Regions from separate parts of the Paenibacillus sp. FSL R7-0333 genome, predicted to be linked through region 2. Evidence: riboswitches for the same ligand, from Rfam matches in the RefSeq annotation. Region 2 holds a riboswitch; each other region holds the start of a gene.

Region 1 (8,056 bases), 3.7 Mb from region 2:
GGTCATATCAACTAACCGTTGGCTTCGTTTAAGTTTTTTCACGGAATGCTCCTCGCCTTATAAGCTGAATTTAAGAATAATGCATGCTCGATTCTTAAATTCACTTTATACAAAACCGAATATTACTATGAATAATATCATTATTGTACGGATTTGCACAAGCGGAAACCGCTTTGCCTCCGTTATCAGAGGATGGTCCCGCTCCGCTTAGCTCAGCGAACGCACTGCATAGACTTCCTTGCAGAATCCGCGCAGCCCGTTATAGATTCTCGCCACCTTGGAGTGCCTGGAGACAAGGCCAAATACGGTCGGACCGCTCCCCGACATCAGCACGCCGTCCGCCCCCAGCTTCAGCATCGCTTCCTTGAGCTGCTGCACCTCAGGGTGCAGCTTCAGAGTCACATCCTCCAGCACGTTGCCAAGGCCCTCACAGACGGCTGAGAAGTCACCGGCCTCCAGAGCCTGCTGCATGCGGAGCGCGGACGGATGCACCGCTATGTTGCCGGCGCGCACGCGTCCGTATACCTCAGCCGTCGATACATTGATCGGCGGCTTCGCCAGGATGACCCACATTTGCGGAGGATTCGCGATTGGGGTCAGCCGTTCGCCCCTGCCCGTAGCCAGGGCAGTGCCTCCTGTGACGCAGAACGGGACGTCTGAGCCCAGCTCAGCGCCCAGCTCCTGCAGCTCCTGCACCGGGATGCCCAGGCGCCAGAGCCGGTTCAGGCCGCGCAGCGTAGCCGCGGCATCGCTGCTGCCGCCGGCGAGGCCGGCAGCGACCGGAATTCTTTTGTCCAGATGGATATGTACTCCGCTTCTGACGTTATACCGGTCCTTGATCAGCCTTGCCGCCTGGAAGGCCAGATTCTTCTCATCCAGCGGAATATACCCGGCCTGGCTTGAGATAATAATCGAATCCCGCTTCAGCTCCGACAGCTCCAGACGGTCCGCCAGATCGACCATTGTCATTATCATTTCCACTTCATGAAATCCATCAGCCCGCTTATGCAGCACATCCAGCATCAGATTAATTTTTGCCGGTGCCTTCTCATACATTTTCAAGGCGTTCACCCACCCTCAGCTTTTCCCGTACAAAACAACTTAACATATTATATGAGAAACTGACAGTGAAGTCCATTAAATATACATCCGGTTCTATGAAGCAGAAAAGGTACCGCCCGCAGGCGATACCCGGTGCGGCATGACACCGCTATAGCCGCTTACAATTTCCGCGCAGCAGCCTGCTCTGCCAGCTGAATCGCCCGTTTCACCATATTCCCGGCATCGACTGCCCGGATTCCGCCCCAGCCCTCCTGCTCAACCGTTTCGTAGAACCCAAGCTCCTTGGCCAGCTCCGTCTTCAATTCCTCCGACATCATGCTTCGTCTTCTGCGGCTCATTACGAATGCCTCCCTTGTATGCTGCTCTATGATGAACGTACTGCCTATGTAGTATGCAGCCGGGAGGCCAGTGTCATGCAGCATCATTCAGGAAGACCCCCTACATGCAAAATAACCCCACAAAGTGGGGCTTTAGCGTAGGTGATGACTCAGGTACTTTGCGGGGACCCCAAAACATAAAAATTCTATCAAAAAACAGCCCCCCCGCAGGGAGACTGTCATGACGCTAAGCTTTGATATACATAATCCGCATCTGCCCATCGTCTTCGGTAACTGTGATTTCCACAGATTCAGTAAGTATATCGGCATAGCTATAGGAGACACGCTTGAAGGTCTGCTGCTCCTGATCGAGTTTGACAATAAATACAGAAGGGTACGTTTCTTCCAGGACACCGGTGCGTTCAACGGTCTTCCGACGGCCACCGTTAGCCCGCAACGTGATCTTATGACCGACGTGAGCTTCAAGACTGCGTTTAATTTCTAACAGCGCGTTATTAGCCATTACCTGACGACCACCTCTTTCCTTGTCCATTATACAACTTCCATAACCACTTGTCAAATTAAATAAATAATTATAGATGATGAGAAAAAAGTTGTCAACGGAATTTTTTTAGGCGGGGAAATTCCTGACTTAAGCACCTTGTTATCAGTAATGATGACTGGCTCCTCCCTGACCCATCTTGTGTCATAAGCGGCTTCCGTGGCAGCAAAATAGGATAAGCACGAATGCTTACCCTATTCCTTCCGCCTGTTCAGTTATCACTTACCCGGTTATAGCACCGAAGGAGCTACCTTCAGCGTAGCCAGGTTCTGCAGCTGAGGCATTCCGATCCGGAAGCTGCCCCGCGTCTCTATTCCGCCCATCCCCTGATTGCCGCTGATCGTATGGCTCAGTACATCGCTTAAGTTCACCGTATCCCGGATAGAGGTAAAAGAGGCCTTGGCCGCGATATACACCGGGTCCAGGGCATGAATGAGTATTCTGCCCGGGGAGCTGGCGAAGTTGGCACCATTGCCCAGGAGAGCCTCGAAGTGCGACTGGCAGGCTCCGGCTACGATCGTCAAAGCATCGAAATTCCGCTCATATTCACGGGCCACCCGGATGGCTGCCACAAAATTCTGTGAATTCTTATAGCTGCTCAGACTGTACAGATCATAATTCTGCTGTTGCTTAAGTACTCCATCATGGCCGGTAATCACTACGATATCGGGACGCACACGGGGCAGCAGACGGTACAGCGTCTCCGCCATTTTGGATTCGTTGACATGATGTCCCTCAGCCGGTATGCGCAGCTGCTCGTAGAGGCTCAGGCTCTTCTTCAGATAGAGTGCATCACCATCCAAATGCAGGACCTTACCCGGCACTTCAAAATAAGCCGCTTCCTTCGGAGATGGGCCCCAGGTTCCCGTGGACCCCGACACGCTCTCTCCGCTTCGCTGGCTCTGCACCTGCCGGTCTTTACGCAACCAGGTTAGAGATTCTGTTGCCTTGATCTGCGCACGCGCTCCCCGCTCGGTAACCCGTGTAGGAGGCACCTGCACCAGATCCTCCAGCGGGGAATCCGCCAGCAGACGGAACTCCGTGCCTTTAATGACTGCTCTATTCTGCAATATATTGTCTACCCGGAAGGTCACATCGCCGCCATAGGATTTACGAATGACCAAGTCTCCTAGATTCATTACAACACCACCTCTACCCCATGTTATGGGCAAAGGCCCCGGTTGGTTCATCCGCCGGGAGGGTTTTCTGTATTCTATGCGATGCCTGCAGCCAGAAGAACCGCACTGAGCCGCGCATACTCTTCAATGCTAAGCGTCTCTCCGCGCCGCGAGGGTTCAATGCCGGCTTCGGAGAGCAGCGCCTCCAGGCGCTCCCGCCCTTCTTCCGGGAAGAATCGTGCCTTAAGATTATTGGCAATCGTCTTGCGCCGCTGGGTAAAGGACGCCTGAACCACACCAAAGAAATGCTGCTCGTCGGCTACCTCCACCGGAGGACGTTCTCTGACCTTCAGCCGGATCACAGCTGATTCCACGTTAGGCTGCGGGATGAACACCGTACGCGGCACCATACAGACCAGCTCAGGCTCGCTGTAATACTGGACGGCAATACTCAGGCTGCCATACTCCTTGCCGCCCGGAGACGCCGCCATACGCTCGGCAACCTCCTTCTGGATCATGACCACGATATTATCCAGCGGCAGCTTCTCCTCCAGCAGCTTCATGAGGATGGGTGTAGTCACATAATACGGCAGGTTAGCTACGACACTAACCCGGTCCCTGCCCGCGAAATCCTCAGCGAACAGCTCCTGCAGATTCACCTTCAGCACATCGTCATTACGGATCTTTACATGGGGATAAGGCGACAGGACATCCCTAAGAATCGGGATCAGCCTGCGGTCAATCTCTACCGCAGTGACGGCCCCGGCCGTCAACGCCAGCCGTTCCGTCAGTGCTCCAATCCCCGGCCCAATCTCAAGCGCACCGGCTGTGCTGTCCAGACCGGCGGCATCCACAATTTTGTCCAGAATATTCTGATCGATCAGAAAGTTCTGGCCCAGGCTTTTTTTGAAGGAGAATCCGTAACGCTGAATTATCGCTTTGGTTCTTGTTGGGGACGAGATATTCTCGATACCGCTCATGAAGTAATGCCTCCCTGATCAATTTGGGCGAGGGCCTGCGCGAATTCTTCGCGGGTAATGCCGAACATCGCCAGACGTTTGTACAGTTGCTTGCCATTGCAATAACCGATACCGAGCAGATTGCCAAGCTGCATTCTGCGCTCAGCCGCCCGGGGATGCACCATCAGCCCTGCGGCCATAAGCTCATCCAGCCCAATGATGGGCGGCGCCCCCTCGAAGGAGGTATGTACATGCTCCAGCGCATGGCGGATAGCCTCAGGCGAAGCATTCTCTATTCCGATATCTCCTTTGCGGGTTGCATCCTTCTCCGGGATGAAGGCATGCTTGCAGCCCGGCACCTTGGCCGCGACGATTTTGCGGATTCGCTCTCCGGCATGATCCGGGTCGGTAAGAATGATTACACCCCGGCGCTCCATGGCCAGCTTGATCTTGGCAATGACCCTGTTATCCACTGCCGAACCCCCGGTTTCAATCGTATCGGCCTCAACCGCCCGCTTAACGGCAACGGTATCACTTTTCCCTTCAACCACAATTAGCTCTTTAATCATAAATATTTTTACTCCTTACTCCAGAACGCAAAAAGAAGAGGATTCGCTCCCCTTCTTTTTGGCTAAAGAATGTATAAGTGATGAGCGGCAGCTCTCTAAAATTTCGTAAGTGCTTCCCTCACTATATCGTATTAACCGCTAATTTGCAAAAGACTTTACGTTTAGTTCAGCTCCGGCTTCACAGGTCCGATCACATAGAGTGTGCGCGACTTGCGGCCGAAATTACGGGCATGGCTCAGTGAATCGTAATAGACATCCACCTTGTTGCCTTTGATGGCACCGCCGGTATCCTCTGCTCGGCGAAACCCTAATCCTTCAATGTACACCCACCAGCCAATCGGTATAACACTAGGATCTACAGCTATAGTGCGGCCTTCCGTTACGCGTGTGCCGGAGGCAGTACGTGTTCCAATACCCGGTTCCTGAGACGAATACGCAGTCATGGATACGTTTTTGATCATTCTTTTGTACTCGAAATCCACACCAGCCTTACTGGTAACATTGCTGGCCTTTGCGCTGGCTTTAGATGACTTGGAGGTTGTTACAGGTATGGAAACTTTGGCAGTAACTACGACGGGCTTAGGAAGCGGCTTGGTTCCAATGGCAATGATTTTGTCCTTGGTAACCGTCTGTACTTCCTTGCCGATCATGCGCATGGATGCCAGCTCGCCATCTTGATAGATCTTCTCGATGTGCTGGACCATTACGCCAGGCTTACCTGCCTGTGCCACTCTTACGGTTCCCTTGGTCAATGAGGGGTCTGCTGTCTTAATGACCCGGAAAGGCAAATTAGTTGTCCGTTGAACCACATGCTTTTTAATCCGGACAATTTTGATTTCCATGTCTGCAGATACTGCGGTTTCTAGCGAAGGGTAAATCTTGTCTAAGCCTTCCAGGCTGTAGCCCAGCTTGTCGATGGCCTCACCAATGGTATCCTCGGTCGTAAATAACGTCTCGGTCTTTCCGTCTACGGTAAGAGCGAACTTCTGCGCAGTGTTAATCACGATACGGTCGCCGTCTTTTATTTCATCACTAAGGCCAATAGATAATTCATCATGCGCCTGCAGCGAAATCTGTTCCTTAGCCAGCACATCACTGAACAGCGTTTCCCGCGTCTCCAGTGTCTGTACCTGTCCGTCTATTACTAGGGTAATTTCTTTTTTGCTCTGACCGTGTACGTACAGCAGTATTAACAGTGCGATAACAATCGATGCCACACCGGCAAGTAAAACTACGCGGGGATTCACTTGCTTCAACCGTAATGCGAAAGACCTGCTGGATGATTGCGAATCATGGGATACCTCTGGTTGGAATACGCCCACTCTCTCCATCCTCCTTACATAGCCCCGTCGTCCAAGTTAGTTCAAGGTGACTGTATCACTTCTGACGAAACTAGGTTTGAGTTTGCAACAGGATACGCCCGCACTTGCTTCAGCGTTTCCTGCTCATGGATCGCCTGCTCGGCATAGTTACTCCGGAGATCTGTTATATAACAGTATGCCGGGAGCATTCTCATTATTCAAAACAAAAGAAGCCTAAAAAGAGCTCATAGAGGACTCTTTCGTGGCTTCCCGGTGTCGAATACGTCGGAATGCTTATGCACGAGGTTTCCTCTCTTACTTGCGCTTACGGGGTTAGCTGTCGGGTTCGGACATAAGAGAGACGCCCTATCTCAGGTCACCCGCTCACGGCGGTTGCCCTCAAATTCACCCCAAAGACCACGTAAAGAAATCAAATAATGCCTGCGGCAATTCTGTGCCAGTACTCTTGTACGTTCATGCGGCAGCGCATTATTGGTTCCCCCGTTCTCCATACGGAGACTCAGCGAGACGATCCATGAAATTAGTGACTGTCACAGTTACAACAGCTCACTGCACTGAAAAGATGATATCCTGTTTTGATACATGTTGTAAAGGACGATTCAACCACGTTTACGTAAAAAAATGATTAAAATATTGTAATAATCGGCCGTTTTTCCGTCATAAAAGTTTAATATATCCGCTATACTTCATTTTTCGCCGCTTTTACTCCTGTTTTCAGAGTATCCCAAATCGTTCCAGTGCGTTCGCATACGTAATTTCCGCCAATTCCTGTAATTCAATCCCTTTTATTGCCGCGGCCGCCTCCGCTACCAGCCTCACATGAGCGGTCTCATTTCGCTTGCCCCGGAAGGGGTGCGGAGTCAGATATGGGGAGTCAGTTTCGATCAGCAGCCGGTCCAGCGGAGTCTGGGCAAGCACCTCTTTGGGCACCCGGGCATTCTTGAACGTAATCGGTCCTCCAAAAGAAAGATGGAAGCCCAAATCAAGACACATCTTGGCACTTTCCCAGCTCCCGGAGAAGGAGTGCATTACGCCGCCAACCTCGCCCGCCTTCTCCTCACGGAGTATGCGGATCACATCTTCATGAGCATCACGGTTATGAATACAGATCGGCATCTTCAGCTCTCGGGCCAGCCCGATCTGCTTGCGGAATACTTCATGCTGCACATCCTTAGGAGAGGTATCCCAGTAGTAATCAAGTCCAATCTCGCCGATGGCAACCACCTTGGGATGAGCGCATAAGGAGGCGATCCATTCCAGGTCTCCGTCCTTCATCGTGATGGCATCCTGGGGATGCCAGCCAACGGCTGCATAAATATAATCATATTTCTCGGCAAGCTGCATGGTAGTCGGTATCGTATCCCGGTTAAAACCGATGTTGATCATCTTGCTGACGCCGGCTTCCAGCGCCCTGGCAATGACCTCTTCGCGGTCTTCGTCGAATTGTGGAGCATCCAGATGGGTATGGGTGTCGAATAACTGCATTACATTACATCCTTTCGGCCTGTTATTGTATCTATAATTCCAAGCTTGATCTGCTTATTTGGCAAAAATCTCTGCGATGGACGGCGGCAGCTGTGGAAGGGCTTTCTGCAGTCTGTCCTGCGGAAAATACAGATGGTATCTGCCGCGGTGAATACCACTGATAGAGCGAACAATATCCGAGACCTCGGAGATTTCCCTCAGCCGGTCATGCTTGTCCAGAAGCAGGATCTGCTTGCTGTCAAAGCCGTCTCCCGGACGGAACACATCATAGGGAAGATCGGTGGGATAATCAATTTCCAGATCATAATCGGGCCGGAGTCCCGCACCGGCGAAGCTGCGGCGGATTTCGTCAATCGTGTCAGAATCCAAATGCTCCATCTCCACATATTTATACAGTTTACGATGGATAAACCGGCTGCACAAGTCGCTCAGGATGTCATCCTCCTCCAGCGTCCACTGCATGAAGGCAGTCTGCATCAAGGCTTCATCCAGCAGCAGGTACTGCCCTACCGTTACCTCTCCGCTGAATAGATCACTTAAGGGCTCAATCATGAAGCGGAAGGCATGCTGCTGCTGCACCAGCTCCTTGGCCCGGCGGAGAATCTGCCTGAGAATAATCTCAGAGCTGCGGGTTACCGGGTGGAAATAGACCTGCCAGTACA
Region 2 (8,056 bases):
AGATAGAGGAATTGCATAATATAACAACTCATCAAATTACAAAATTAAGAGAGTGGCTAGATTACACAGATACCATAGGAACATACGTTAATTTGATTAATTATCTTCATACTTTAAAAACCTTAGTCCCCTTGATTAGTCCTCATTTGGAAAATATGATTTTTCAAAATAGTTCAGGATATTTATTGCTTAATCCGCAAGGACTTATTAAATTGAAGGATTTGTTAAACACTGTGGTATTTAAAGGTTTACAAGCAAAAAGCAAATCGAAACTACTCTCCATGATTGCCGAACTTGAAATTATCAATTTCAATAAAATTCCAAATGGTATTTTTATTGAAAGTGAAACTGAATCAATTCTAGACTGCTTGAACGGGATAAAAGAAATTTTTCAAAATCAAGTTATAAAGAGCGTACTTAATGGAATTAATTCACAAACATTCGATGAATTAAGAGATTCTATACTATTACTTTATAATAATGTGGATAAAAACCCTAAATTCGGAACATTAAGCAAGATAGAATGGTACTATCACGAAATTTTTACTCTTGAAAAAGAAAATATTTGGGACATTCACAAAAATCTTAAGGGCTTAATGAAATTAATGAACAGCAGTCACCTGAACAGCCAATAATTAGTCGGATGGTGAATTTTAGTGTGTTGCTCTTAAGGCAGCTATGTGCAAGTTTAATACGGGGTAACCCTATTGAAGATCAATTCAAAAAGGAAGTTGAGGTTTTCGTGTGAAAAAGAAGCTAATCAGTTTCATGGTTGCTGCCCTGATGTTTGCAAATGTTGGTGGGGTGGTGGCTGCTAAGAATTATGAATCCTTGCCACAAGCGGTTTGGACTCAGACACCGAATGAAGATTACATACCGATTCAACCAGAGAGTTATTATGTGCCGGGACAAGGAACGCTGTACTTACATGTTGGAGAAGAAAGATTTTCTGAGACAAAAGCTTGGTCACCCGATACCCTTAGGGCCGTAGATCCCAAAACTGGAAAGGTGAAGTGGGTATTCTCGTTTGCCAAGGCTGGATACGGATGGCCAAGTACAGAATATCCTTTTGCTTATGCACCAGACGGTACGGTATACGCCTATTTCTCGTTTCCAGGAGTTCTTTATTCTGTGAGCCCTGCAGGGAAGGAAAATTGGAGTAAGCGCGTAGGACAAGATCTGGGAGCATTTGACGGCAAGTTATACCGCATGAGTGACGGAAGCTTAATTATTGCAGGTCAGAAATCGGATACAATCGGTGCAGAAACGGTACAACTGCTAGCTTTCGATAAAAATGGCAAGCAGAAAGTAAGTAAGGTCGTATCCGGCAAGTTAACTACTGTTTCGAAGAACCAAATCGCCATAGAGATGTTAACCAAGCTGGGCAATGCTCAAAAAGTTGAAGTATACAACTCTTCCTTACAACGCTCATTTCAATACACTTTCCCAAAAGGAGCAGGAGTCAACTTTTATACTGCTTTTGCACTCGATGATGGTACTTTTGTGTTTTCAGTATATCAAGCAAATACGCGTAAACTAATAGCTTTATCTCCAAAAGGTTCCGCTATCTGGGGAAGAACAATCGATCAATTTGGGTTTGCTTTCCAAGCTGGGGATGATTATATGGTATTTAATCCTAAAACCAAAAAATTAAGCTTGTTCAATCAGAAGGGCTTAGTAAAGGATAGGGTACTATCGAATTTTAATATGCCTGAGGGAGATGGTCTGCCGACAGCAAAGAAAACGGTAGAAGGAAACCTATATGTCGATTTGCTTACCTCCCAGTATATTTTAGATGCAAAAACGCTGGCCTCTATTCACGAATTTAATGGAATACAAGGGTCTATATTGGACTATCGTGAGAATAGTGTCTTAGTATACGACTGGAATGAGAATAGGATCTCAAAGCATATATTGAAATAAGGTTGTAATAAAATGGACATGATTTTAAGCCGCTTTCAGAATATTTATCTGTTAGCGGCTTTTTTGGCGTTCTGTGCTACTCCCTAATAAAGTCAGCCATCAATTCATGAATGATTGCTTTACAGCTCTTCACTTCAGTGATCAGATCGATCGCGGTATTGATGGTGATGGGCCCCTCATCCAGCTTCCCATGCAGCATGCTATTAGACACACCTCCGTTTTCACTGATCCTCTTTTCGATATTTTCAGATGATTCCCCATTGCGGTACATAGCCTCCAACTCACGGGCAAATTGATGCGGAGTGGAGCGTGAATACGATGATAACATAATCAGATCTGAACCTTTGGATTGAATGATATCCTGTTTCGTTGCCTCAGCAGCAGGGCATTCTTCAGCGGCGATAAACCGTGTTCCCAAATATACCGCTTCAGCTCCAAGTGCAAAAGCCGCTCTCACTCCGCGAATATCATTGATGCCGCCTGTTGCCATAACCGGGATACTTACCGCATCCGCGATCGCGGGAACAATCGAGAAAGTGCCTATTTTGTTCTGGGGAATGGTTCCTCCTTCATCATACCCTGTGGCAATGAGTATATCTGCGCCATGCTGCTCAGCCATTTTCGCTGCTTCCGGGGAAGGAGTAAGCTCACGATGAATCCACATGCTATCGTTATCCTTGATTTCTTTGACCATAGCTCTATTCAGAGAACCAACGGTCACAAAATACCGTACGCCTTCCGCGACAGCAGCCTCAAATGTAGCTTTGGAATATGGATCGGATTGGCCATCCGGAGGTAGATACAGATTTACCGCGAACGGTTTTTCCGTCAATGATTTAATCTTACGAATTTCATTGCGAATCCTTTGACCCACTTCGTCCGGACTGGAGGGCCGCGTCTGATAACCCGCATGAGGCCCCATTACTCCCATGCCTCCCGCATTGGATACGGCTGCGACAAGCTTAGCATCGGTCAACCAGGACATGGCGGCCTGCACAATCGGGTATTGTATTCCAAGCATCTCTGTAACACGATTTTCTGTTTTCATCATCATTCACCCCGTTAATTAACTTAAATGCATTAGCATTGTATAATTAACTAAGTCTTATAGAATATAGACACTTGAAGGCAAGTGACAATTTTTTTGCCGTTGCTCATCATTTTGTCATAATAGGAATGGAAGGTGAAATCAACGATGCCTACAAAAGATATGACGAAGACCATGTTTGCAGAAGCCATAATTGAGCTATTAAATCACGTGCCTTTTAAGAAAATCACGGTAACCATGCTGGCAAATCACTGCCGCGTTCCCCGCCAGACATTCTACTATCACTTCCATGATAAATATGAATTGGTCAATTGGATTTACTCCTCGGATTTGAATAAAGTGATGGCGGAAAACGCAAACGAATCATGGAGCAAAGTCACCTCTCTTTTCTTTCAAAAGCTTAATGAGAAAAGAGCATTTTATAAAAAAGTCCTGATGGACAGTGGACAAAATTCCCTATTGGAGCATTCCCAGACATACCCGGCAAATTTGTTTCTGGCTTCACTGTCACAAGGCGCGCAAGCTCCTGTAATGAAAGATCTGCAATTTTCCTTGAACTACCATGCTTATGCCTGTTCCAATATGACCAGACATTGGCTGCTCAGTGAACCGCACGTTACTCCTGAAGAGCAGAATGACCGAACACTCCGGGCCATGCCGCAAATGTTGTATGACAAACTGAATGGTTATAGAGAAAAGGAGCAGGTATGAACTATATCATTTTTGATCTGGAAGCCACTTGTTGGGAAAATGACCGCAAAAGACAAAACGAAATTATCGAGATCGGAGCCGTAAAACTCAATGAAAGGCTCAAGACTGTGAGCGAGTTCCAAATTTTTGTCAAGCCTGCATTAAGCCCGCAGCTTTCTGATTTTTGTAAGCGGCTTACCTCCATCTCTCAGGCGGATGTGGATGCTGCAATGTATTTTCCGCAGGCAATAAGTCAATTCCAAGAGTGGATAGGCAATGAACCTCATGTCCTCTGCTCCTGGGGGTTTTATGATAAAAACCAGTTGCAGAAGGACTGTTCACTACATCAAATCGCAAGTGAATGGACGGATAACCATATCAGTCTCAAGCATCAGCACGGGAGGATGATTGGCAGGGAGCGGGGCGTAGGCATGGAGAGAGCCTTGACTATGCTTGAATTGCCGCTTGAAGGTACTCACCATAGAGGTATCGATGATGCCAAGAACATTGCGAAAATCTTCGTTAAGATTTTTGATCAACTGGAGTTTTGATAATTTAAATTGATCATGTCTATAGCAGTGAATAATAGGATACCGATTCTGCAAATAAAATGGTTGGATTCAGATGACTCTTCACCGTATTAATTGAATGGATTCTTTGCTCTGTCCTTTGATGGCGATACCGCTCCGATCCGGCTCCTACCTTCATTCGGATTTGGTCATTTTGAATGAACATACTATCGAGTGCAGTCTTGATCATGTTAAGTTGATTGGGAGCCCATTCTTGTCCGTGCATCCGGACGTATTCTGTGGCTTCTTCTGCAGTACAATGACATATCTCTTTCAGAAAAGAGCCCCATTTGATTAAATCCACCGCATTGTCACCCGCACAAAGAATGCAATTCCCATAGCTGATCTGTCCTCCGAAGGTTAACTTCAACACCCCATACCAGCATCCGTAAGGCTCTGAAATATGCAGGAAGGAAGGGCGGCAGCTAAATGCGAACAACTCGATTCGTGACAGTCTGGCGTTAATCATGAATAATGCCTCCTAGGTTGTCTATAGATTTCATATAACGCTGCAGATTATGGGTCTGCTCAGCTGTGGCTACATAGGCTGTCAGTTCAGTTTCATTCTCACATACAGCAGCATGCTCAAGCCAAACGGAATATTTGGTTTTCTGTACGATGGATAAGTGTAATGGAAAGGTTTTGCGGGATCGCAGCAAAAAAGCATGGTTAATGCAGGCTCTCTCCAGTGCTTACGAGGTTAGCTGACGGATTCGGACGGTGAGAGTCGTCCTACCAGTGAAGAGTTCAATCTTCTTTGGATTCACCCCATTTCGGCTGGTCACAGCCATTTGGTTCCCCCGCTTCCCGCCTGACGGGAATTCAGCATTTGTTAAAAGGAATCTTACGCTGAGCATCACTGTTTGTAAAATGCTGAAAGTTCTCTAGGAGACTAAATAAGACTCTATAGGATATAAAAATGAAGAAAATCCCTTGTAATCTAGCATTCATCCCCGATTTTCTGAAGTTATCGCGTATTTATTAACTTTTTAATGCAACCTAAATGGGGCTAAATGAATCTTAATGCTTCTTTAATCATGATATTAAGATCAGATATAATGTTTAAGATCCTCCTGTTTACAGGCCCGATATGCGGAGCCTCCATGAAAGTAAGATTGTAGGAATAGATCAAAAGGAGAAGTTCCTCCGTTTGCGGATGGAACTTCTCCTTTTGATCTTCATTTTTATAGTAGCTTCTCCATAATCATCACATCAATAAACGCTCCGTCCATCAATCCTTGCTTCTCAAATACACCAACCTGCCGGTAGCCCATCTTCCGGTACAAGCCTTGACCATTCTCATTAAACGGAAAGGTAAAGAGAACAATTTTATAAAAGCTATTTTCTTTTGCCGCCTTGTGTATGGACTCTAGGAGGGAGCTGCCTACACCTTGCCCACGAAAGCTTCGATCAATATATACAGAAAGGTCAGCGACGCCGTTATACGCGCAACGGTGAGAATATGGGTTCAGTGAGGCCCAGCCCACGACTGCACCTTCGCGTTCAGCAACCCAAACGCTAAAACGGCCTTGGTGATCGTTGAACCATGATTCCATATATGAGGAGTCTTTCATCTCTGTTTCAAGTGTAGCGATCCGGTCCTCGATCCCCTGATTGTAGATACGAAGAATGCTTTCAATATCCTCAGGTGTGGCCTGACGGACAGTTAATGTACTGATCATATCAACACCCCCTTAAGATTACTTTCTCGCTTTAATTACAGCAGAGACGATGTATTGGTCAACGTTCGCACCTGGAACCCAATCTTTAATGAATGTTTTAGATTCGTCCTTTGGTTCAATGCTGATATCAGTAAAGCCGCATTCCTGAAGTATGATCTCCAAATCGGCAATGGAAGAGGCGCCTGAGATACAACCCGAATATAATTCATCCAGGTCATTTTTGATCTCAGGAGGAAGCTCAGCTGTAGTTACGATATCTGATATGGCAAGACGACCGGCAGGCTGAAGAACACGATAAGCCTCACGGAATACTTGCTGTTTGTCTGGGGAGAGATTAATTACACAGTTGGAGATAATGACGTTGATCGAATGATCAGCGACAGGAAGATACTCTATTTGGCCCAATCTGAATTCAGTGTTACTGAACTTACCTTTAAGGGCATTATCTCTTGCTCGACTGATCATCTCAGGTGTCATATCCACACCTATAACATGGCCTTCATTACCTACCTGCCGGGAAGCCAGGAAACAATCAAATCCGCCGCCACTCCCAAGGTCCAAAACATATTCACCCGCCTGCAGTTCAGCAATAGCCTGCGGATTACCGCAACCAAGACCTAAATTTGCGCCTTCGGGAGCTGAAGCGAGGTCCTCACTGGAATATCCCAACTTAGCAGATATGGCACTGAAATCAGATGGGGAGTCACAGCAACTGCTGTCAGCAGAAGTTCGGCTGGATGGGGAAGTCTCAACGTTTCTTACAGCAATCTTTTGATAGCGGCCCCGTACATTTTGGCGGATTTGATCATTAGTAAGCTTGCTCATGATTATACACTCCTTAGCTGAAATAATTTGCAATATACAAGTAAAAGAGAAGGTCACCCTTTTACGGGTGCGCAGCAATTGCTGAGTTTTCCCATAGATTCGTTGAAAAGCTTAATGGACCGTAGTAATGTTTCTACTTCAAACTCACTCATGTGTGAGAAGGCCTCGTTCAGGTATTCATTCATTTGTTGATCAATAGTTGTAGCTACCATTTTACCTTCAGGAGTGAGTGACAGGTTATAAATTCTTCGATCTGAGGGATCAGATGTCTTTTTAACCAAATTCATTTTCACCAGAGATTGAACTTGTCTGCTGAAGGTTGTAATATCTGTGCCAAGTGTTTCGGCGACTTGTTGCATGGAAGGATTGTGACTCCGATCGATCTCATATAACAGATGACTTTGGGTAGCGGAAAGATTACATCCTCCTACGCTACAGCAATCCTTATTGAGTAATCCTAAACGCCGACTCATGATTTGGAGTAGTTCTCTTGGAGTTTCCATTGTTGTCACCTCTTGAACTAGTTATACTGCATTTAGTTGCAAAATGCAAATATAAATTGTGCTTAGTTGATAATTGATGATAAAGGTATTAGAATATAAGTATTGTCTTATATACGAAGAGAGGAGATTCAAAATTGGATACATTAAATGATCTTGCAGAAGATTTAAAGCTCCTTGGAGATAAAACACGTCTCACAATTCTAACTCTTTTAAAAGAGCGAGAGTGGTGTGTATGTGAATTCGTGGATCTCTTTGACATTTCTCAGCCAGCCGTTAGTCAGCATCTACGTAAATTAAAAAGCAGCGGATTGGTAAAGGAACAGAAAAGGGGGCAGTGGGTCTATTATTCTTTAAATATAGTAGATAAACCCCATGTTAAGGCCATCCTAAATCTTACCCCGAATGCGAGTGACCTTTTATTGCATTTGAATAAACCGTCTAATGCTGTTTGCTGCGAATGACAGTTTTCTATTGAATATATAAGTGTATAATTATATAATGATGCCTGAGATTAAACTTAACTCTTTGAAGGGAGTGCTCGGATGGGTGGAGTTAGACATAAACTGGGGGAATACCATTGGTAGCTCTGGCAAGTCTGATATTTATAGTCACTTTGATTTTTGTCATTTGGCAGCCTAAAAATCTGTCCATTGGATGGTCTGCCTGCGGCGGAGCGTTACTCGCTTTAATTGCCGGTGTCGTCAGCTTGAATGATGTTCTGGATGTTACGCTGATTGTGTGGAATGCCACACTGGCCTTTGTAGCAATCATCTTGATCTCGTTAATCCTCGATAAAATTGGATTCTTCGAATGGGC
Region 3 (8,056 bases), 3.4 Mb from region 2:
TTCAGGAGCTTATGGATGCTGCTGTTCTGTAATATACGCAAAGGTGCTGTCCTCTCAACAGGAGCAGCGCCTTTTTTTTGCGATTCATCGATGAAATAATTGTATATTTATATATATCTGGACAAGGAGGATTGATCCTTTGAAGTGGCTACAGGATGAGCGTGCCGCCAAATGGCGTGAAGAAGGACAACGTTATGTGAGCGACGTCAATCAATTCGTACATAAGGGACTGACAGAAGGCTGGGACAAAGCGGGAAACGAACCCGCAGAGGATACACGCGGCGCCCTCGCCGCCAAAATCTATAAGATGATTCGAGGAGCTAATGAGCACGGTGAGATTGCTGAGCTGCGGGAGCAACTACCGGCGGCAACGTGGCCGCTCTCCGGGCACTTCCAGAAGGAGATGCAGGCGATTCGCGGTATCCATTTCATAAGTGATGATGCTGTGGTGTTCAGCACCGGCTCACCTTGGGAGAAGAATGCAGTTGTGGCTGTACATAAGGATGTTATTTCCGTATTCGACGAGTTTAGCCTGGTTGGGGCATCTCCTGACAATCAGTTCTATGCACTCGCCGGAACTCAAGGCATTACCATTATGCAATCCATGAACAGCACTCTACAAGGAAAAGTTGTAGCAGATCTCACATGGCGTGAGCTGAATGGCACGATTCAAGCGCTGGACCCGGACTTCCCCGTTTTGGACATAGACAGCCTGGATCAGGAGTTACCCTTGGAGCAAGTCATTCCTTTTAACGGGGGCCAAGCGTTATTGCTTGTTACAAGCCAGGGGATATTCCTGGTCCAGCAATCGCAGGAGAAGCTATGGGAGGTGAAGCTGCTGCATCCTGATCTCGAAGAATATAAAGCAGATGAGATGGAGCATATTGAAATTGACATGCCGCATGGTGCCGTCTCTCCGGATGGAAGATGGATTGCCTATGGCAGCCAGGGCAGTGATCATCTTTTATATGACACAACTTTAAGGCAGGTTCACTTATTCAATCCGGAATCCAGTTACCCGCACTATACTATATTTACGAAGGACCAGCACAGCGTGTGGTACAATGCCTGCCACTTCTATAATGGCGTTACCCTTGCTGTGTCCCTTGAACATGCGGAGTCAGGTAAACTCTCGTCCGATCAGGAATATCCGGTCGTTAACGAGGAAGCCCGGGTATATGCGGCGGCGGCACTGAAGGACGGTGTTGTCATTGGCGATGCCTATGGATACTTGAGGCTCATTGATGCAGAGGGGCGGGAGCTGTGGCGTTATTATGCCGGAAGCACCATTTCTGGATTAGCTGTCAATCCTGATGAGACCATACTGGCCGTGGGGACTTATGGAGGGATGCTGCATTTCCTGGACCTTCATGCCACTGAACGCAGCGACTATGAGATTACAACAGGAACCGTTCGTGAGATGAAGCGGATTATTGCCTGGAAGAATCAGAATGAGTCGCTTTGGTGGTGAGCTCTGCCAAAAATAAAAAACAGCGCTTGAGCGAGATAAATGGCAGATAATCTGCTACATATAGGTGTTTTGGCTTCCCTATGCACATCCATTCAGCCATTTGCTGAAAATAAGACGAATAGCACTCTTTTCCATTTTTACAAACCCCCTCTGAAGAGAGTATGATTCGTGTTGAAAGCAAATGAACGCATTCATGAAAATGAGCATATGCATGCACGCTGAATTTCCGTCATGTGGAAAACGGGGGAACCATCCGGCCGTCAGGCCGACTTGGGGTGAATCCGAAGGAGAATGCCACGCGCAGGTCTCCGGCAGGTAGGGCGACTCTCACCGTCCGAATCCGACAGCTAACCTCGTAAGCGTAAGGAGAGAGCCCTGATCCGCCACGCTTTTGTGCCAGGCGTCTTAAGCCTGTTACCCACAACCGCAGGCAGAGGTCCTCCTCTGCCTGCGGTTTTTTGCGCGCTGGAATGAACTGCACAGTATAGATTCAGGAAGGAATGTGACCACATGCCTGACCCCTTATCGCCCAAACTAACAGCCGCTGCCGGATTCAACCCCTACACCCAGCAATATAGCGGTCCCGTCTATGCGCTTAGCTGCCTGCTGCTGGAGCAAGGCGCCCGCGCCGAACAAGCTGCAATCGCCACCTTCGTAGCACTCCATACACTATGGCTGAAGGGCAGCCTCTCAGGTGACGGCGCTGCTGCGGCTGCCTACAGAGAGTGCATCCGCCAATGCGCAGTGCTCGCCCACGACCGCGGCCGCTGCGCTTCTGCGCCGCTGAGCTGGGACGATCACGTTGCCAGTGCCTTATGGTACGGCATCCAGCTCCCCCTTTCCGACATCAGCCAGATCCTTGAGTGCAGCGTCCCCGAGCTCAAAGCCCGGCTCAGAGGAATACGCGAACAGATGGCAGCCGCACATTCAGCCTTGCCTGCGGTCCACCGCCCTTCGGCGGGTTGAGGTGGGGGATAACGCGGGATATGCGGGATATAGAAATGAGTGCGGCGGAATGAGTTGGATGTGGCGGAATTAGGGTACGGATGCGACAAAAGGAGATGGATAGCGGGCCATGCGGACTACAGATCCGCTATTTCAGCAAATGGGACCATTCCGAAGGCCATGCGGACTGAGGGGCGCTTAATTAACCAATTCCGCCTCATTTTGCGCTCCATACAGCCCTTTAAGGTCCTCTCAGTCCGCACCGGGAAGATAATCAGTCTTTTTCACAAAATAAGGGCCGCTGAGTCCGCAAAATCCCCCCACAAAGTGGGGCTTTAGCTTCGATGATGACTCAGGTACTTTTGCGGGGACCCCAAAACATATAAATTCATTATCTATCAAAAAAAGCCGCAGCATCCGCCGCGACTTAGTCCTTGACTCTCAGCGCCAGCGCTCATACAGTGCTTGGCTCACCTTACATAGCTCAACCATCCCATGCAGTGATCCTGTCTCCACCGGCCGTTCAGTACATAGAACTCAGCTCTTGCCCTTACCACCCTTGCCGCCCTTGGCAAACCGCCAAAAAGCCATACAGCAGCCGAGCAGTCCGGCTCCCAGCAGAAGGGTCTGTAACGCCCCCAACCAAGTCGACTGATCCGAAGGGATCAGGCTGCTAACAATAATGAGCAGGATAGAGGCCGCGACCAGCACGGGGGTTTGTCTACTTTTCTTCACAACCATTCACCACTCCTAAAGACTAATACTACTAAGGTACACCATCTCCGGCGTTTTCACCAGTTCACCACGGCTCCGGGCACACCCGGGCGGAAGAACGTATGGCGTCCTTGGCTAGTAATTCTTCACTCCATAGTAGTCAAAATCAGCGAAGGAGTCATGCTGGTGAGCATCCACGGAACCGATGAAATTGAACAAGCCTGTAAATCCGCCAATCTCCCCCGGCTCCCCGTTCACGCCTTCATCCGACAGATAGAGAGCATCAATATTCTCTACAAAAACTTGCCAATCCCCGTTATCCCCGAAGCGGTAAAGGATACTAGCGATGCCTGAATGATAGATAATCTTGAGCTCCGCTGTGTCTTCAGGGACTGGAATGTAATTGTGGACCAGCTCGATGCGCTCTCCCAGCTTGGCCTGCAGTACATACAGAACGGTGCCCTCTGATTCGGAGTGGGTCAAGTGAACATACAGCCAATTATTCGAATCATAGTATAGCCCCAGACCGGCCGTTTCCGAGTAATGATCGGGGTGGAACTCCACCTTGGTTTGCACTTCATAATGAAGGGAGGTTGCACGCGTAGCCATAATCGCCGGATTGATCTGCGAGAAAAAAGAATTCTCTCCATGAATTCGTAAGTAACCCGGACGTTCAATCGTATTCACCCATGCCGCTTGCTGGTCCCGGTACGGAGTCAGAAAATGAAGATCATATTTCTCCTGATTAAAATCATCAAATACGTCATGAGAGATTCCATCGGCCTCTAATTCAACACCTGTCATCCCCTCAACTTCCATTTTCGCTATATTGGATCCATCCTTCATTTCCAGCCAGCCATCCTCTGTCCAATGCATTTTTTGAATAGAGGTTTCACGGCCTAATGGATTCATTAGCGTTCCTTCCACAGGGCGTGACATGAGATGAGCAATATACCATTCGCCTGTTTGAGTTTGCACTAATGAGCCGTGACCTGCTTTTTGCATAATTGAACTTGGATTATACATCTCAAAATGCCCGGCATCCGGATTGCCAAGTGAAAATAGATGGCGCGGCGAGGAGGTGATAATCGGCTCTCCCGACGGATGCGGTTCATAGGGACCAAAAATATTCTCCGAACGCCCCAGTTCAACACCATGAGCATAACCCGTTCCGCCAGCTGCTAATAGTAGATAGTACATCTCTCTATATTTATAGATCTGCGGTGCTTCAGCACAGCCGCGGCTGGTGAAGCCTTGCGTCACCCGGTGCCAATGTCCAACCAGCTTGCCGTCATTCAAATCAAATTCAGCGATCACAATATGTCCAGGCGCCTGATACCCTTCACGGGTCTCCCATTCAAGAATGGACACATAGTGTTTGCCATCTTCATCGTGGAAGAGCGCCGGATCGAAGCCTATAGATGTCAGATAGATGGGCTCCGACCAGGGTCCATGGATATCTTCTGCCCACATGGCATAGGAATCCGAGTTGAATTCACGGCCTGCCATGTTCAACATATGCGAATAAGCTAACCAGTACCGCTTCGCCCTAGAATCATAGGATAGATGCGGCGCCCAGATCCCGGCCGGAGTATTGGTGCCTCTTAGATTCACTTCGCCTTTATGTAATGCGGAGGCAATCAGCGTCCAATGGGCTAAATCGGTTGATTTGAAAATTTGAACGCCGGGATTCCAATGGAACGAGGATGTCGCAATATAATATACATCATCGACTCTTATAATAGATGGATCTGGTGCCATACCAGGGATTATAGGATTGTTAATCTTTGTCATTTTTCTGCTTCCCTTCGCTGTTTAGCCATATTATTTACCCTTTTCCTGTTGTCTATGTATATTATAATAACTACTAACGTACTTATGCGATGGGATGAGTACGGCTAGATTTACCCAAATCAAAGGCAGGTGCTGCAAATTGGAACATATGAATAGCTATCTCACAGGTGCACAGACGCTGCTGCTGCCGCGCATTGATTGGAATATACGCTTTTTTGGCGCACATACACAGACCGTTCCTGCCGATTGGAGCATGACTACAGAATCCCACCATGCCTTTGAGATTCTAATTGTGCTGGATGGGGCTCAAGAGACTAGGATAGATCATGAACCATTCATTGTGAACAGTGATGATATTCTGCTGATTCCGCCTGGGTTCGAGCATACGAATAAATGCATTTCCGCTACATCGATGACCTATTTCTGCGCTCATTTTGATATAGACGAGCCTTCCTTACGGATGCGAATTATGAAGAACTGTGACTGGGTCTATAAGTCCTCCCATTTGTATCATAGCCAGCTGAAAAAATGCCTTCAAAAATGGATCGATATTCTGCATGAGCCTGAGTTGTCGTTCACCAAAGCAAAGCTAAAAGCACAAATGGTCTTGTTCGAGTTATTGGAGGTGCTTGTAGATATCCAGCCGGTACAGACGGAGATACGTGCCAACGAATCCATGACCACAGCGAAATATGCCAAAGAAATTGCCGAAGCCATCAAAAGGGCTTTTAAGAAAAATTGCACCCAGGGAAATTCGGATTACACCATTCACATCCAGCCCATCATTGCTTCGCTAGGAATAAGCCCCAACTATGGATTAGAGGTATTTCAAAAAATATATAAGATGTCGCCCCGCACCTATCTATCTGACTTAAAGCTGCAGGAAGCCAAAATATTACTACAGCAGCCCAAGATATCTTTAAATGAGATTTCAAGTCGTTTAGGCTACAAGAACCTCTCTCACTTCAGCAGACAATTCAAAAGATGGACGGGAATTAACCCCTCCGACTATCGTAAAAATAATGGTGTATAGCAAAAAGCCCGTCCATTAAACCAGACGGGCTTTCCTACAAAATATTCCTTAGATTTTATAAGCCTTCATCGCTTTTCTGATCTCCTTGATGCTAGGGCGCTTGCCGTACATCAAGACGCCGGTACGGTAGATCTTGGCGGCGAGCCAGCCGAAGAGGAAGGTTGTCGCCAGCAGGATCGCCAGCGAGACCATGATCTCCCAGAAGGCGACCTCCCCGACCCCGATCCGCAGCAGCAGGCTTAGCGAAGAGGTGAACGGGACGAAGCTCGCTACCTTCACCAGCAGCGTATCCGGGTTCGAGATGCTGAACAGCGGCAGATAGAAGCTGACGAAGCCCAGCATCATGACTGGCATCACGGCCTGCCCGAGATCCTCTGTCCGGCTGACAATTGAACCGACAGCGGCATACATCAGCGCGTACAGGAAGTAGCCCAGGATATACAGGATGAAGCCATAGACTATCATGCTGACATTAAGCTGTCCCAGATTCAGGTCGAAATCGCTCAGGATCGTGGAATTATGCGGCAGCATCAGGTTGAGCACGATGGCAGCCGAGATAATGACGATCTGCATCAGGCCGACGAGGAAGATTCCGATGACCTTGCCGAACATCTGAGTGAGTGGCGAGGCGCTGGTGATGAGAATCTCCATAATGCGCGAGCTTTTCTCCGAGGTAATCTCGGCTGAAATCATGTTGCCGGTCATCATCACCGACATGAAGAACAGAATCAGCAGGATATAGACAATGACATAGTTGATAATGGGTTTGGACTGATCCTGTTCTGCGCCACCTGCAGCCCCGTCAGTACTTAGCTGTGTGGTATCAATCGAGACCGGAGCGAAGATCGCCGCCACCTGGCTCTCGGTCAGCTTATCGCCGACAATCAGGCCGGTATTCACCTGCTGCAGAGCGGCTTGCAGATTCGTTCTAAGCTGGCTGCTGATGTCTCCGTCTTTGCTGTGATACGTTACCGGAGGCACCCCTACACTGCCCTTGTCGGCAAAGGTAAGATACCCCTCAATCTTCTCATCCTCCAGCCCCTGCTTCAGCGCAGCATCCTCAGCGGAAGGATAAGCGGTAAATACGACTTTATCGTCTGCTTCAGCCGGCGGAGTATAAGCGAGCAGCAGCTCGGCAGGCCGGAAGCCCTGCTGGGCAACGACTCCGATCTGTGTCGCGTCCTTGGCCCCGTCTTCTCCGTTGAACACTTTGATTAGATAAGGAATATTCATCCCGATACTAAGCAGAAGCACCAGAATTAAGGTGGTAATCATGAAGGATTTCGTTCTTACCTTATTCTTGAATGTGAAGCCGATAATAGTTGCCATTTTATTCATTGGATTCACCCACCGCTCTGATAAAGATTTGGTTTAGCGTCGGTTCCTTAATCTCGAAATGCTCGACCTCGCCCTGAGCCACAGCCGATTGCAGAATGCGCTGCGCCGCTCCCAGGTCACTGATGGTTATCACATACCCGCGCTCCTGCCGCTGCACTCCGGTAACTCCGGCAATCTCGGCAAGTCCGTTCACTTCCCCGGCGGTGCGCAATACAACTTCTTCCCGCGGATACCCTTTCTTGATCTCACGGATATCTCCCTGAACCACGGTGTTCGAGCGGTCAAGAATCGTGATATTCCGGCATAATTCCTCAACATGCTCCATGCGGTGCGTGGAGAACAGAATGCTCGTTCCCAGATCCCGCATCTCTCTGACGGTATCCTTCAGCAGCTCCACATTGACCGGATCGAGGCCGCTGAAGGCTTCATCCAGGATCAGAATCTTCGGCTTGTGGACCACAGCAGCGACGAAGCCCATCTTTTGCTGATTGCCCTTGGACAGCTCTTCAATCTTCTTATTGTAATATTCCGGTACATCAAAGCGCTCCAGCCAGTACTTCAGGCTCTTATCCGCTTCACTGGCGGACATCCCGCGCAGCTGAGCCAGATAGATAATCTGATCGCTTACCTTAACCTTCGGATATAATCCCCGTTCTTCCGGCAGATAGCCCATCAGATGCTGAAGCTCCTTACTATAAGGCTTGCCATTATAGAGGATACTCCCTTCGTCGGGATAGATCAGGCCGAGCACCATGCGCATG
Region 4 (8,056 bases), 110 kb from region 2:
CAAAGGAGATAAAGATCAGAACGGCGAATCCGGCTCCGGCATTGATCCCCAGGGTGGAAGGCTCAGCCAGAGCATTACGCGACAAGCCTTGCAGAATTGCACCGGCTACCGCGAAGCCTGCACCAATCAGCAAGGAGATCACGATGCGCGGCAGCCGGAAATCAAACAAAATCAGCTGCTGCTGCTTGGTGCCGTTGCCGGATAGGGTATGTAGAACTTCGAGCGGTGACAGACGCATTAAGCCGGTATTCATACTGACCAGAAACAGAATGACGATAAGCACAGCAAGCAGTGTCAGAATACCAGCCTCTCTGGAATGGCGTGGTTTGGCCGGGGGGAATGAGGTGGAACGGTTCATTTCAGCTCCCCCTTGCGTTTGCTGGCCAGATAGATGAAGAACGGTACGCCGAATACTGCAATTAAGGCACCTATTGGTGTTTCGTATGGCGCATTAATCATCCTGGCCGCAATATCGGCCACCAGGACCAGAATGCTTCCAAGGACTGCTGAGCAGGGAATAATCCAGCGGTAGTCAACCCCGACGAGGTAACGCGTAATATGCGGAATCATTAATCCGACAAAAGCGATCGGCCCCACCGTGGAGACTGCCGCTCCGGCGAGGATGACGACAATAATCATCCCTGCAGTCTGTACCAGACCGGTGCGCTGTCCGAGACCTGCTGCAACATCCCTGCCCAGGCTCAGTAGCGTAATCGAACGCGACAACATCAGCGCACCGATCAGGGCCGCCGCGACCCAAGGAGATATTACCTGCAGCTGCTTCCAGCTCGCTCCGCCAATCCCCCCGGCCATCCAAAAGGCGATATCTTGGGAGAGGCTGAACAGGATAGCAATGCCCTGGCTGACCGCCAGCAGCATGGCGCTTACTGCCGCACCGGCGAGGGTCAGCCGAAGCGGGGTCAATCCGCTATGGGAGAGCGAACCGATCCCGAATACCAGCAGTGAGGCCACAGCCGCTCCAAGGAAGCAGTACAGCATGATGTACGCGAAGGATAATGTTGGCGCGAAGGCAAAAGCCAGGGCCAGTCCAACGCCCGCACCTGCATTAAGACCAAGCAGTCCGGAATCCGCCAGCGGGTTGCGGGTCATCCCCTGCATAATCGCACCGGCAACGGCAAAACATGCGCCGACCAGCGCTCCTGCGGCAGCCCGGGGAATCCGCAGCTCCCGGATGACCTGATGCTGGGGCAGCTCCGGATTAAACCGGAACACCGCCTCCCATACGGTAACCAGCCGGATATCCGCCGCACCGACCGATACGGATACCATCAGGCCGAAGACAATCGCTGCTATTCCCAGCACCAGAATAACAGCAGCGGCAAGCGGCCGCGACCGGACAGATGTGTTCCCTTCAACAGAAGGAGCTTGTAGAGCAGAATCTGTGGATGAAGCCATATGCCGTCTCCTTATCAGGATTATTAGGGAAATATAGATGATTATGATTCTCATTATCGCAAAGATATGAATATTGTTCAACTTAAAAAAGAGGCAGGCTTCTATATCCTGAGGATATAAAAGCCTGCACTATTCTCCGGCCGGTAAAGAACCTATTTTACAAAACTGCTCAGAATATCATCGATGGTCTTGGAATTGGCTATAGGGCCGCTGTACAGCCAACTGGTATCTTTGCCGAATTCATGAACATTCCCTGCCTTAACGGCCGGAATTCCCTTCCAGACTGCACCTTCTGTAATCTCAGCTCCGCTTGCCTTGTCACTATTCACCAGAATGATATGCTCTGCAGTCAGCTCAGATAATTTCTCCAGTGAAATCGGGTTCCACGGTGCTCTGGATTCTGCAGGAATGTCGGTCACGAGATTTGGGAGCTTCACTCCAAGATCGCCATACAATACCGCACCGCTGCTGCGGGTCTCGTCCACGATGAAGAAATTCTTAGACACCAGCCACAGGACCGCTACTGAATCATCACCAATCGCCTCAGATACAGCCGCTTTGGCCGAAGCCGCTTTCTGGTCATAGTCTGCAATAGCCTTCTCCGCTTCCGGTGTCTTATTGAGCAGCTCACCGATCTTGAGCAAGGCCGCACGCCAGTCACTGCTGACCTCATCGCCGAGTACATAGGTTGGTGCAATCTTATTCAGCTGGTCATAAAGACCGTTCTGAACCGAGCCCTCCGACTGGACGATGTGAAAATCCGGCGTGAAGCTGGTAACCGCTTCAAGCGGCAGGTCATAGCTGATCGGCGGAACATCCTTAAGCTCAGCAGCGAGGTAAGCCTGAGTACCATTCTTCGTAGACCACTGGGCAACCGGAGTCACGCCGAGTGCTACCAGATAATCCTCCAGATAAGAAGCAATTACACGCTGCGGATTAGCGGGAACGGTCACCTTATGTCCCATTGCATCCGTTACGGTCTTCTCCACAGCGGGTGCTGCAGTTGCTGCAGGTACCGCTGTGGCCTCCGCAGTCGCTTCTGCGGTTGCCGCAGGTGCGGTGCCTGATCCACCGTTACTGCCTGCGTTGCTATTATTATTTCCGCAAGCGGACAGCAGCAGTGTTGTAGTCATAAGTCCGGCCACCGCCAGCTTCCCGCTTCTTGATCCTTGCAGGTTGAACGAAAACATTGAATACCCCTCCAGTATGTTACCCTCATGATTGGCAAAAGCCCTGTTACCTTCATCTTGTCTATACTGATGATATTGATTCTCATTCTCTATGTCAACCAATAACTTATAATAACGACCAAACGGCCGTCTCCGCATCAAGCAGAAACAGCCGTCTTCCTATAATCTTCTATATTATTTATGCAGATGGAAAGGAACCGTGGCGATGACAATGTCCTTCTGATTCATGAGATAAGAGCGGATGAACAGGCTGGTCTGATTATGCAGCACCGCCTGCCACCAGTGCTTGGTCACGAATTGCGGAATCAGGACGGTAATATGATCGGTTGAAGAGGTCTTCCACTCTACTGTATCGATGAACTTCACCAGCGGGCGGATAATGCTGCGGTAGCGGGAGCGCAGGACGATTAGGCGTACGCCGGGGTTCCACTCCTCCCACTTCTGCTCCATCTTGTGAATCTCTTCTTCATCGAAGCCCACATATACAGCGACCACATTATCGGTCAATGACTTCGCATAGCTGATCGAATGCAGTACAGCGCGAGTCACACCGGCGACCGGAACGACTACGGTGCTTCCTTTGATACAAGGCTTATCGGTAGCCGGACAGATCCGCAGCTGATCGGCAATATTCATATAATGGCGGTGAATCCGGTGGAACACGATGATAACAGCCGGCAGGAAGATAAAGGCCATCCACACGCTGGAGAATTTAGTGATTATGAAAATCAGGGTGATCGTTAATGTAGTGAGCATCCCCACCGTATTGACGGCGAACTTGCTCTGCCAGCCTTTCGGCTTCGTTCTGTACCATTGGACCATCATGCCCAGCTGCGACAGCGTGAACGGAATGAATACCCCTACTGCATATAATGGAATGAGTCCTTCCGTATTCCCGTGAAACGCCGCCACCAGCACAGCCGACATGACACCGAGGAAAATAATACCGTTGGAGAAGCCCAGCCGGTCGCCGCGCACCATGAAGGCATGGGGCAGATATTTGTCTTTGGCGAACATGAACGCCAGCAGCGGGAAGGCTGAGTACGCCGTATTGGCTGCCAGGAACAGGATAACCGCCGTAATCCCCTGAATGAAGAAGTACAGTCCGCCGCGGCCGAAGGTAGATTCGGTAATCTGTGAGACCACCGTGGCCTTCTCATCAGGCATGATACCGTACCAGTAAGCGAGCAGCGTAATACCTGTGAACATTACCCCGAGAATGAGGCCCATGAGCATCAGCGTTTTGGCTGCATTTTTCTCCGCGGGCGCTTTGAAGTTAGGAATAGCATTGGAGACCGCTTCTACCCCGGTCAGAGCCGAACAGCCGGAGCTGAAGGCCTTCAGCAGCAGGAACATACTCACGTTCGATACCGCCGAGCCAATCTCAGGAACATGGGCATGGGCGCCGCCGGTCATATATTTGAAGACCCCCGAGATGATGAGCACGAAGATGGAAACAACGAACAGATAGACCGGGATAGCGATGAAGGAGGCCGATTCGGTCACTCCCCGCAGGTTAACAATTGTTAAGAGCACGATAACAGATACCGCTATGAGGACAGTATGATTATGCAGACTTGGAAAAGCTGAAGTGATTGCATCCGTCCCCGCCGAGGCACTTACCGCCACCGTCAGAATGTAATCCACCAGCAGAGAGCCGCCGGCCAGTAAGCCGGTATGAACCCCTAGATTGCTTTTGGCGACAATATACGCGCCCCCGCCTTGGGGATAAGCGAAGATCGTCTGCCGGTAGGACAGAATCAGAATAGCCAGCAGGCCCAATACGGCTAATGCAATTGGCAAGGAGTACCAGATAGCGGTGAACCCGGCGGCCACCAGTACAATCAGAATTTGTTCTGTTCCGTAGGCTACAGACGAGAGCGCATCAGAAGACAGGACAGCCAGTGCTTTCACCTTGGATAACTTTTCATGATCGAGTTCGTTCGACTTCATCGGACGCCCGATCAATAGTCGTTTTACCTTGCTTACCATTGTAGTAACAGTTCCTCTCTTGGTTAAGTTGAAATGGGCTTTCCCTGCGCTGTTTTCATAAGTGGATTTCATAAATGCAGGCACCAAAATAAGCATACGGAAATGATCCGCATGCCTTAGTGTGCATGGTCATTATCCCACTAGTGGCTTACGAGGTTAGCTGGCGGATTCGGACTGTGGTAGCCCTACGGTTACAGGTCAGGTAGCCTGCTCCGATTCACCCCTTTTGGCCTTGGCCAAAGTGTGGTTCCCCCGTTTTTCCTTCCGGAAAATTCAGCGCATATTCAACTTCTCACAAGGACTAATATTAAGCTACAACACGTCTTCCGTAAAGCGTGGAAACAAATGAAAAAAGAATGAAAAGCACTCAAAACAACCAAATCCATCATCCGGTATGTCTTGATCTTTCATTCTCTTTCATTATCCCTTTACCACGTGATTTTACAGGGTTTTTGCCTATTATTTTTTGCTAAAATTAAGGGTATTCTCTTCTCTTCCTTCTGCCCGTCAGCTTCTTACTCTGCCGGCTCCTCTTTGCGTCCTGTCCAGAGCAGAATGGAGATTAAGGCAAAGGCTATAAGTGCAAGCAGAGGGATCGTTATAAATCCGAACCAGTTCAGATAATCCTTGTTGCACGGTACGCCGATGGTGCAGGGAAGCACCTTGCTGAGCGCCGGAATTTTCTGCTCCGCATAATGATAAATAGAGATGCTCCCGCCGATCAGACTAAGGGGAAGCACGTAAGGAATGATCCGCTTGTCCGCCCGGTAGGTGGCGATCCCCAGCAGGAACAGCTGCGGGTACATGAAGATCCGCTGGAACCAGCACAGCTTGCAGGGCTCGTAATGCAGGACCTCACTGAGATACAGGCTTCCCGCTACAGCAACCACACAGACGAACCAGGCCAAGTAGAGACAGTTACGCCGGCAGAAGGCAGAGAAGGCGGTCATTGGGCGGCCCCTGCTCCCGCTGCTGCTGCCTGAATCTGGGCGTCAATCGCCTCCAAATTGAAAGGCTCCTTCACCTTGATGCCGTTCACGTACAAGGATGGCGTATTCGTTACGCCCGTATCGGAGCCAAGCTGAATATCCCGGTCCAGCTCCTTCTCATAGGTGCGGTCATCAATATCCTTGCGCAGCAGATCATAATCCACCGGCAGTTCCAGCTGCTTGGCGAGACTCACCATGAAGTCAGGCGTAGCCCATTCCTCCTCTTCATTCCCCTGATTGGCATAGATCGCATCGAAGTACTTCCAGAACGCTTCCTGGTTCTGATGATACACCGATAGGGCTGCCAGGGAGGCCGTTCTCGAATCCTTACCGATGAAGGCCAGATTCACGAAATAGAAGGCTGCTTTATTCTGATCTACATAGCCCTGAACGATCTGCGGCTTGATGACACCGGTGAACTGGGCGCAAGCCGGACATTTGAAGTCGCCGAATTCCACTATTTTGACCGGAGCATCCTCCTTGCCAAGCCGCATCATTTCACTGTAATTGAAGGCAACCGGCGTGCTGTCTGTGCCGGCAGGCGAAGAGTCCTTGGAAGCAAGCATGAATAAGCCTACAAAAATAATAATAACGATGGCCACCGTACTCACGATCAGAATTCTCGTTTTCTGCTTCTGCTGCTCCTGCTCTGCCCTGCGCTTCTCCTGCTTGCTCATTTGGGGAGCCATGACACGGTTCTTTTTCGTTTTGCTCAAAGAGAGTTCCTTTCCGTCCTCTGGACTGTCGTGATAAAAGAATAGTTACTTTCAAATTATATAATGTTAACTCTCTTGTTGGCAATCGCTGTCTTATACGGCTTCATTCTCCTCTGCTGACTCCCCCTCCCCTGTATCCTTGCCGAAAAATACTTCCGGGGAATCCTCTTGCGACTGCAGCTTAATTCTGAAGAAGAATTGTGTGCCGCCCCCTTCTGCCGGCTCTGCCCAGATCTCTCCTTGCATCAGGTCCACCAGCTTCTTGCAGATCGCAAGCCCCAGACCCGTACCCGGGTACTTGCGGGTATGCGACCCGTCCACTTGTGAGAAGGACTGGAAGAGCAGCTGCAGCTTATCCGGTGAGATGCCAATGCCGGTGTCGCGCACCATGAATTGCAGCGCCTGAGCGGTCTCCCTGACGCCATAGGACTCCACTTTAACTGTTACCGTGCCGGATGGCGTGAATTTCACCGCATTGCCGATCAGGTTGATCAGAATCTGGCGGATACGCGCAGGGTCCCCGGTGAACTTGTCCGGAAGCCCTTCTTCGATCTCCAGCTCCAGAGATAACGGCTTGTCTTGTGTGCTCACCTTGAACAAGTCCATACAGCCCTGGAGCAGCGCCTTTAGCCCGAAAGAATCCTTGTTCAGCGAGAGGGCATCCGCCTCCAGCCGGGAGATATCGAGAATATCGCTCATCACATGCAGCAGAGCATGGCTGCTTGTACTCTGAAGCCGTAGGAGCTCCAGATGCTCAGGATTGCTGATCTCCTCGGCCAGCAGCTGGTTGACGCCGATAATGCCGTTCAGAGGCGTGCGGATCTCATGGCTCATGGTGGCGAGGAACTCGCTTTTCATCGTCACCGCACTCTCCGCGGCATCCCTGGCCTCCAGCAGCTCATACTGATACTTCATCAGGGCAGTCACATCCTCGGCCACAATATAGACCCACTGCTCCGTATGATGCAGCAAAGGAAAGACGGTGACACTACAGATCAGCTGCTCCCCGCCTTTGCTCCGTACCTTCAGCTCCAGCTTGGAGGACTGCCCCCGTGAAGCGCGCGTTATGGCTTCCCGTACGGCAGCTTCATCCCGTTCGCTGTATAGTATCGCCTTATAATTCCCCAGTTCTTCGCTGCTATATCCGGTAATGTCCCGCAGAGCAGGATTAGCACTGATTATCTTCTTACGGGCAGGATCAATGCAGATTACCATATCAGGGTTATGCTCGAACAGCGCTGTATACCGCTGCTCATTGAAGGCGGCTGACTGGAGTACCCGCTGCCGGTCCCTGTACAACAGAGCAAGGACGATCGACACAATGAACAGGAAGGAGCCGCAGAGGATCATTCCCAGTATCGAATCCTGCAAATAGAGCATGTGCGCGGCTGCACTGGACGGTTCTCCTAGAGGGAATGAAGCGCCCGCCATGGCAGCGTAATGGATGCCTGTGAACGCGCCGGTCAGGGTCAGGACAAGCAGCAGCTTTTTGAAGCTGAACATATTGTAGGCCTGCTCCAGCCACTTCGGATCGTAGGAAGCGGTGACCACCGGAACGATCAGGGCGAACAATACCGCCAGAATAATAGAAAAGGCGCCTTGCTCATACGTTGCCGTAAGTCTCATGGACAGAATGCCGCTGAAATGCATAATCAGGATGCCGCTGCTGAACAACAGGCCGCCCAGAGCCAGATAGACCCTGCTGCGGGTGTGCGGGTTATTCAGCATAGCTAACAGCATATAAGAAGCTGCC

What was found. A riboswitch is a leader RNA that binds a small molecule or an ion and turns the genes downstream of it on or off. The one in region 2 is predicted to bind cyclic di-AMP.
Positions count from the first base shown of each region.
Region 1: it holds a riboswitch for cyclic di-AMP, as region 2 does, so the genes downstream of both, MKY86_RS32045 (3D domain-containing protein) here and MKY86_RS15355 (hypothetical protein) in region 2, are expected to answer to the same signal.
Region 3: it holds a riboswitch for cyclic di-AMP, as region 2 does, so the genes downstream of both, MKY86_RS01125 (hypothetical protein) here and MKY86_RS15355 (hypothetical protein) in region 2, are expected to answer to the same signal.
Region 4: it holds a riboswitch for cyclic di-AMP, as region 2 does, so the genes downstream of both, MKY86_RS15890 (APC family permease) here and MKY86_RS15355 (hypothetical protein) in region 2, are expected to answer to the same signal.

Region 1 is NZ_JBBOBZ010000001.1:7,437,342-7,445,397, reverse strand. It holds gene purR (pur operon repressor) at 1-42, opposite strand, end outside; gene ispE (4-(cytidine 5'-diphospho)-2-C-methyl-D-erythritol kinase) at 208-1,062, opposite strand; gene MKY86_RS32070 (small, acid-soluble spore protein, alpha/beta type) at 1,221-1,400, opposite strand; gene veg (biofilm formation stimulator Veg) at 1,627-1,902, opposite strand; gene yabG (sporulation peptidase YabG) at 2,172-3,080, opposite strand; gene rsmA (16S rRNA (adenine(1518)-N(6)/adenine(1519)-N(6))-dimethyltransferase RsmA) at 3,155-4,039, opposite strand; gene rnmV (ribonuclease M5) at 4,036-4,587, opposite strand; gene MKY86_RS32045 (3D domain-containing protein) at 4,749-5,909, opposite strand; cyclic di-AMP (ydaO/yuaA leader) riboswitch at 6,196-6,424, opposite strand; gene MKY86_RS32040 (TatD family hydrolase) at 6,624-7,394, opposite strand; gene MKY86_RS32035 (HD domain-containing protein) at 7,449-8,056, opposite strand, start outside.
Region 2 is NZ_JBBOBZ010000001.1:3,697,255-3,705,310, forward strand. It holds gene MKY86_RS15330 (HNH endonuclease) at 1-635, shown strand, start outside; gene MKY86_RS15335 (PQQ-binding-like beta-propeller repeat protein) at 745-1,923, shown strand; gene MKY86_RS15340 (NAD(P)H-dependent flavin oxidoreductase) at 2,000-2,974, opposite strand; gene MKY86_RS15345 (TetR/AcrR family transcriptional regulator C-terminal domain-containing protein) at 3,119-3,682, shown strand; gene MKY86_RS15350 (3'-5' exonuclease) at 3,679-4,212, shown strand; gene MKY86_RS15355 (hypothetical protein) at 4,232-4,699, opposite strand; cyclic di-AMP (ydaO/yuaA leader) riboswitch at 4,905-5,068, opposite strand; gene MKY86_RS15360 (arsinothricin resistance N-acetyltransferase ArsN1 family A) at 5,415-5,909, opposite strand; gene MKY86_RS15365 (arsenite methyltransferase) at 5,931-6,737, opposite strand; gene MKY86_RS15370 (MarR family winged helix-turn-helix transcriptional regulator) at 6,791-7,240, opposite strand; gene MKY86_RS15375 (ArsR/SmtB family transcription factor) at 7,375-7,701, shown strand; gene MKY86_RS15380 (arsenic transporter) at 7,812-8,056, shown strand, end outside.
Region 3 is NZ_JBBOBZ010000001.1:259,855-267,910, reverse strand. It holds gene MKY86_RS01135 (glutaredoxin family protein) at 1-32, shown strand, start outside; gene MKY86_RS01130 (WD40 repeat domain-containing protein) at 140-1,471, shown strand; cyclic di-AMP (ydaO/yuaA leader) riboswitch at 1,678-1,847, shown strand; gene MKY86_RS01125 (hypothetical protein) at 1,982-2,437, shown strand; gene MKY86_RS01120 (hypothetical protein) at 2,954-3,151, opposite strand; gene MKY86_RS01115 (family 43 glycosylhydrolase) at 3,266-4,924, opposite strand; gene MKY86_RS01110 (AraC family transcriptional regulator) at 5,073-5,957, shown strand; gene MKY86_RS01105 (ABC transporter permease) at 6,006-7,295, opposite strand; gene MKY86_RS01100 (ABC transporter ATP-binding protein) at 7,288-8,056, opposite strand, start outside.
Region 4 is NZ_JBBOBZ010000001.1:3,811,428-3,819,483, forward strand. It holds gene MKY86_RS15875 (FecCD family ABC transporter permease) at 1-358, opposite strand, end outside; gene MKY86_RS15880 (FecCD family ABC transporter permease) at 355-1,416, opposite strand; gene MKY86_RS15885 (ABC transporter substrate-binding protein) at 1,569-2,606, opposite strand; gene MKY86_RS15890 (APC family permease) at 2,781-4,598, opposite strand; cyclic di-AMP (ydaO/yuaA leader) riboswitch at 4,728-4,887, opposite strand; gene MKY86_RS15895 (disulfide oxidoreductase) at 5,114-5,548, opposite strand; gene MKY86_RS15900 (thioredoxin domain-containing protein) at 5,545-6,303, opposite strand; gene MKY86_RS15905 (sensor histidine kinase) at 6,397-8,056, opposite strand, start outside.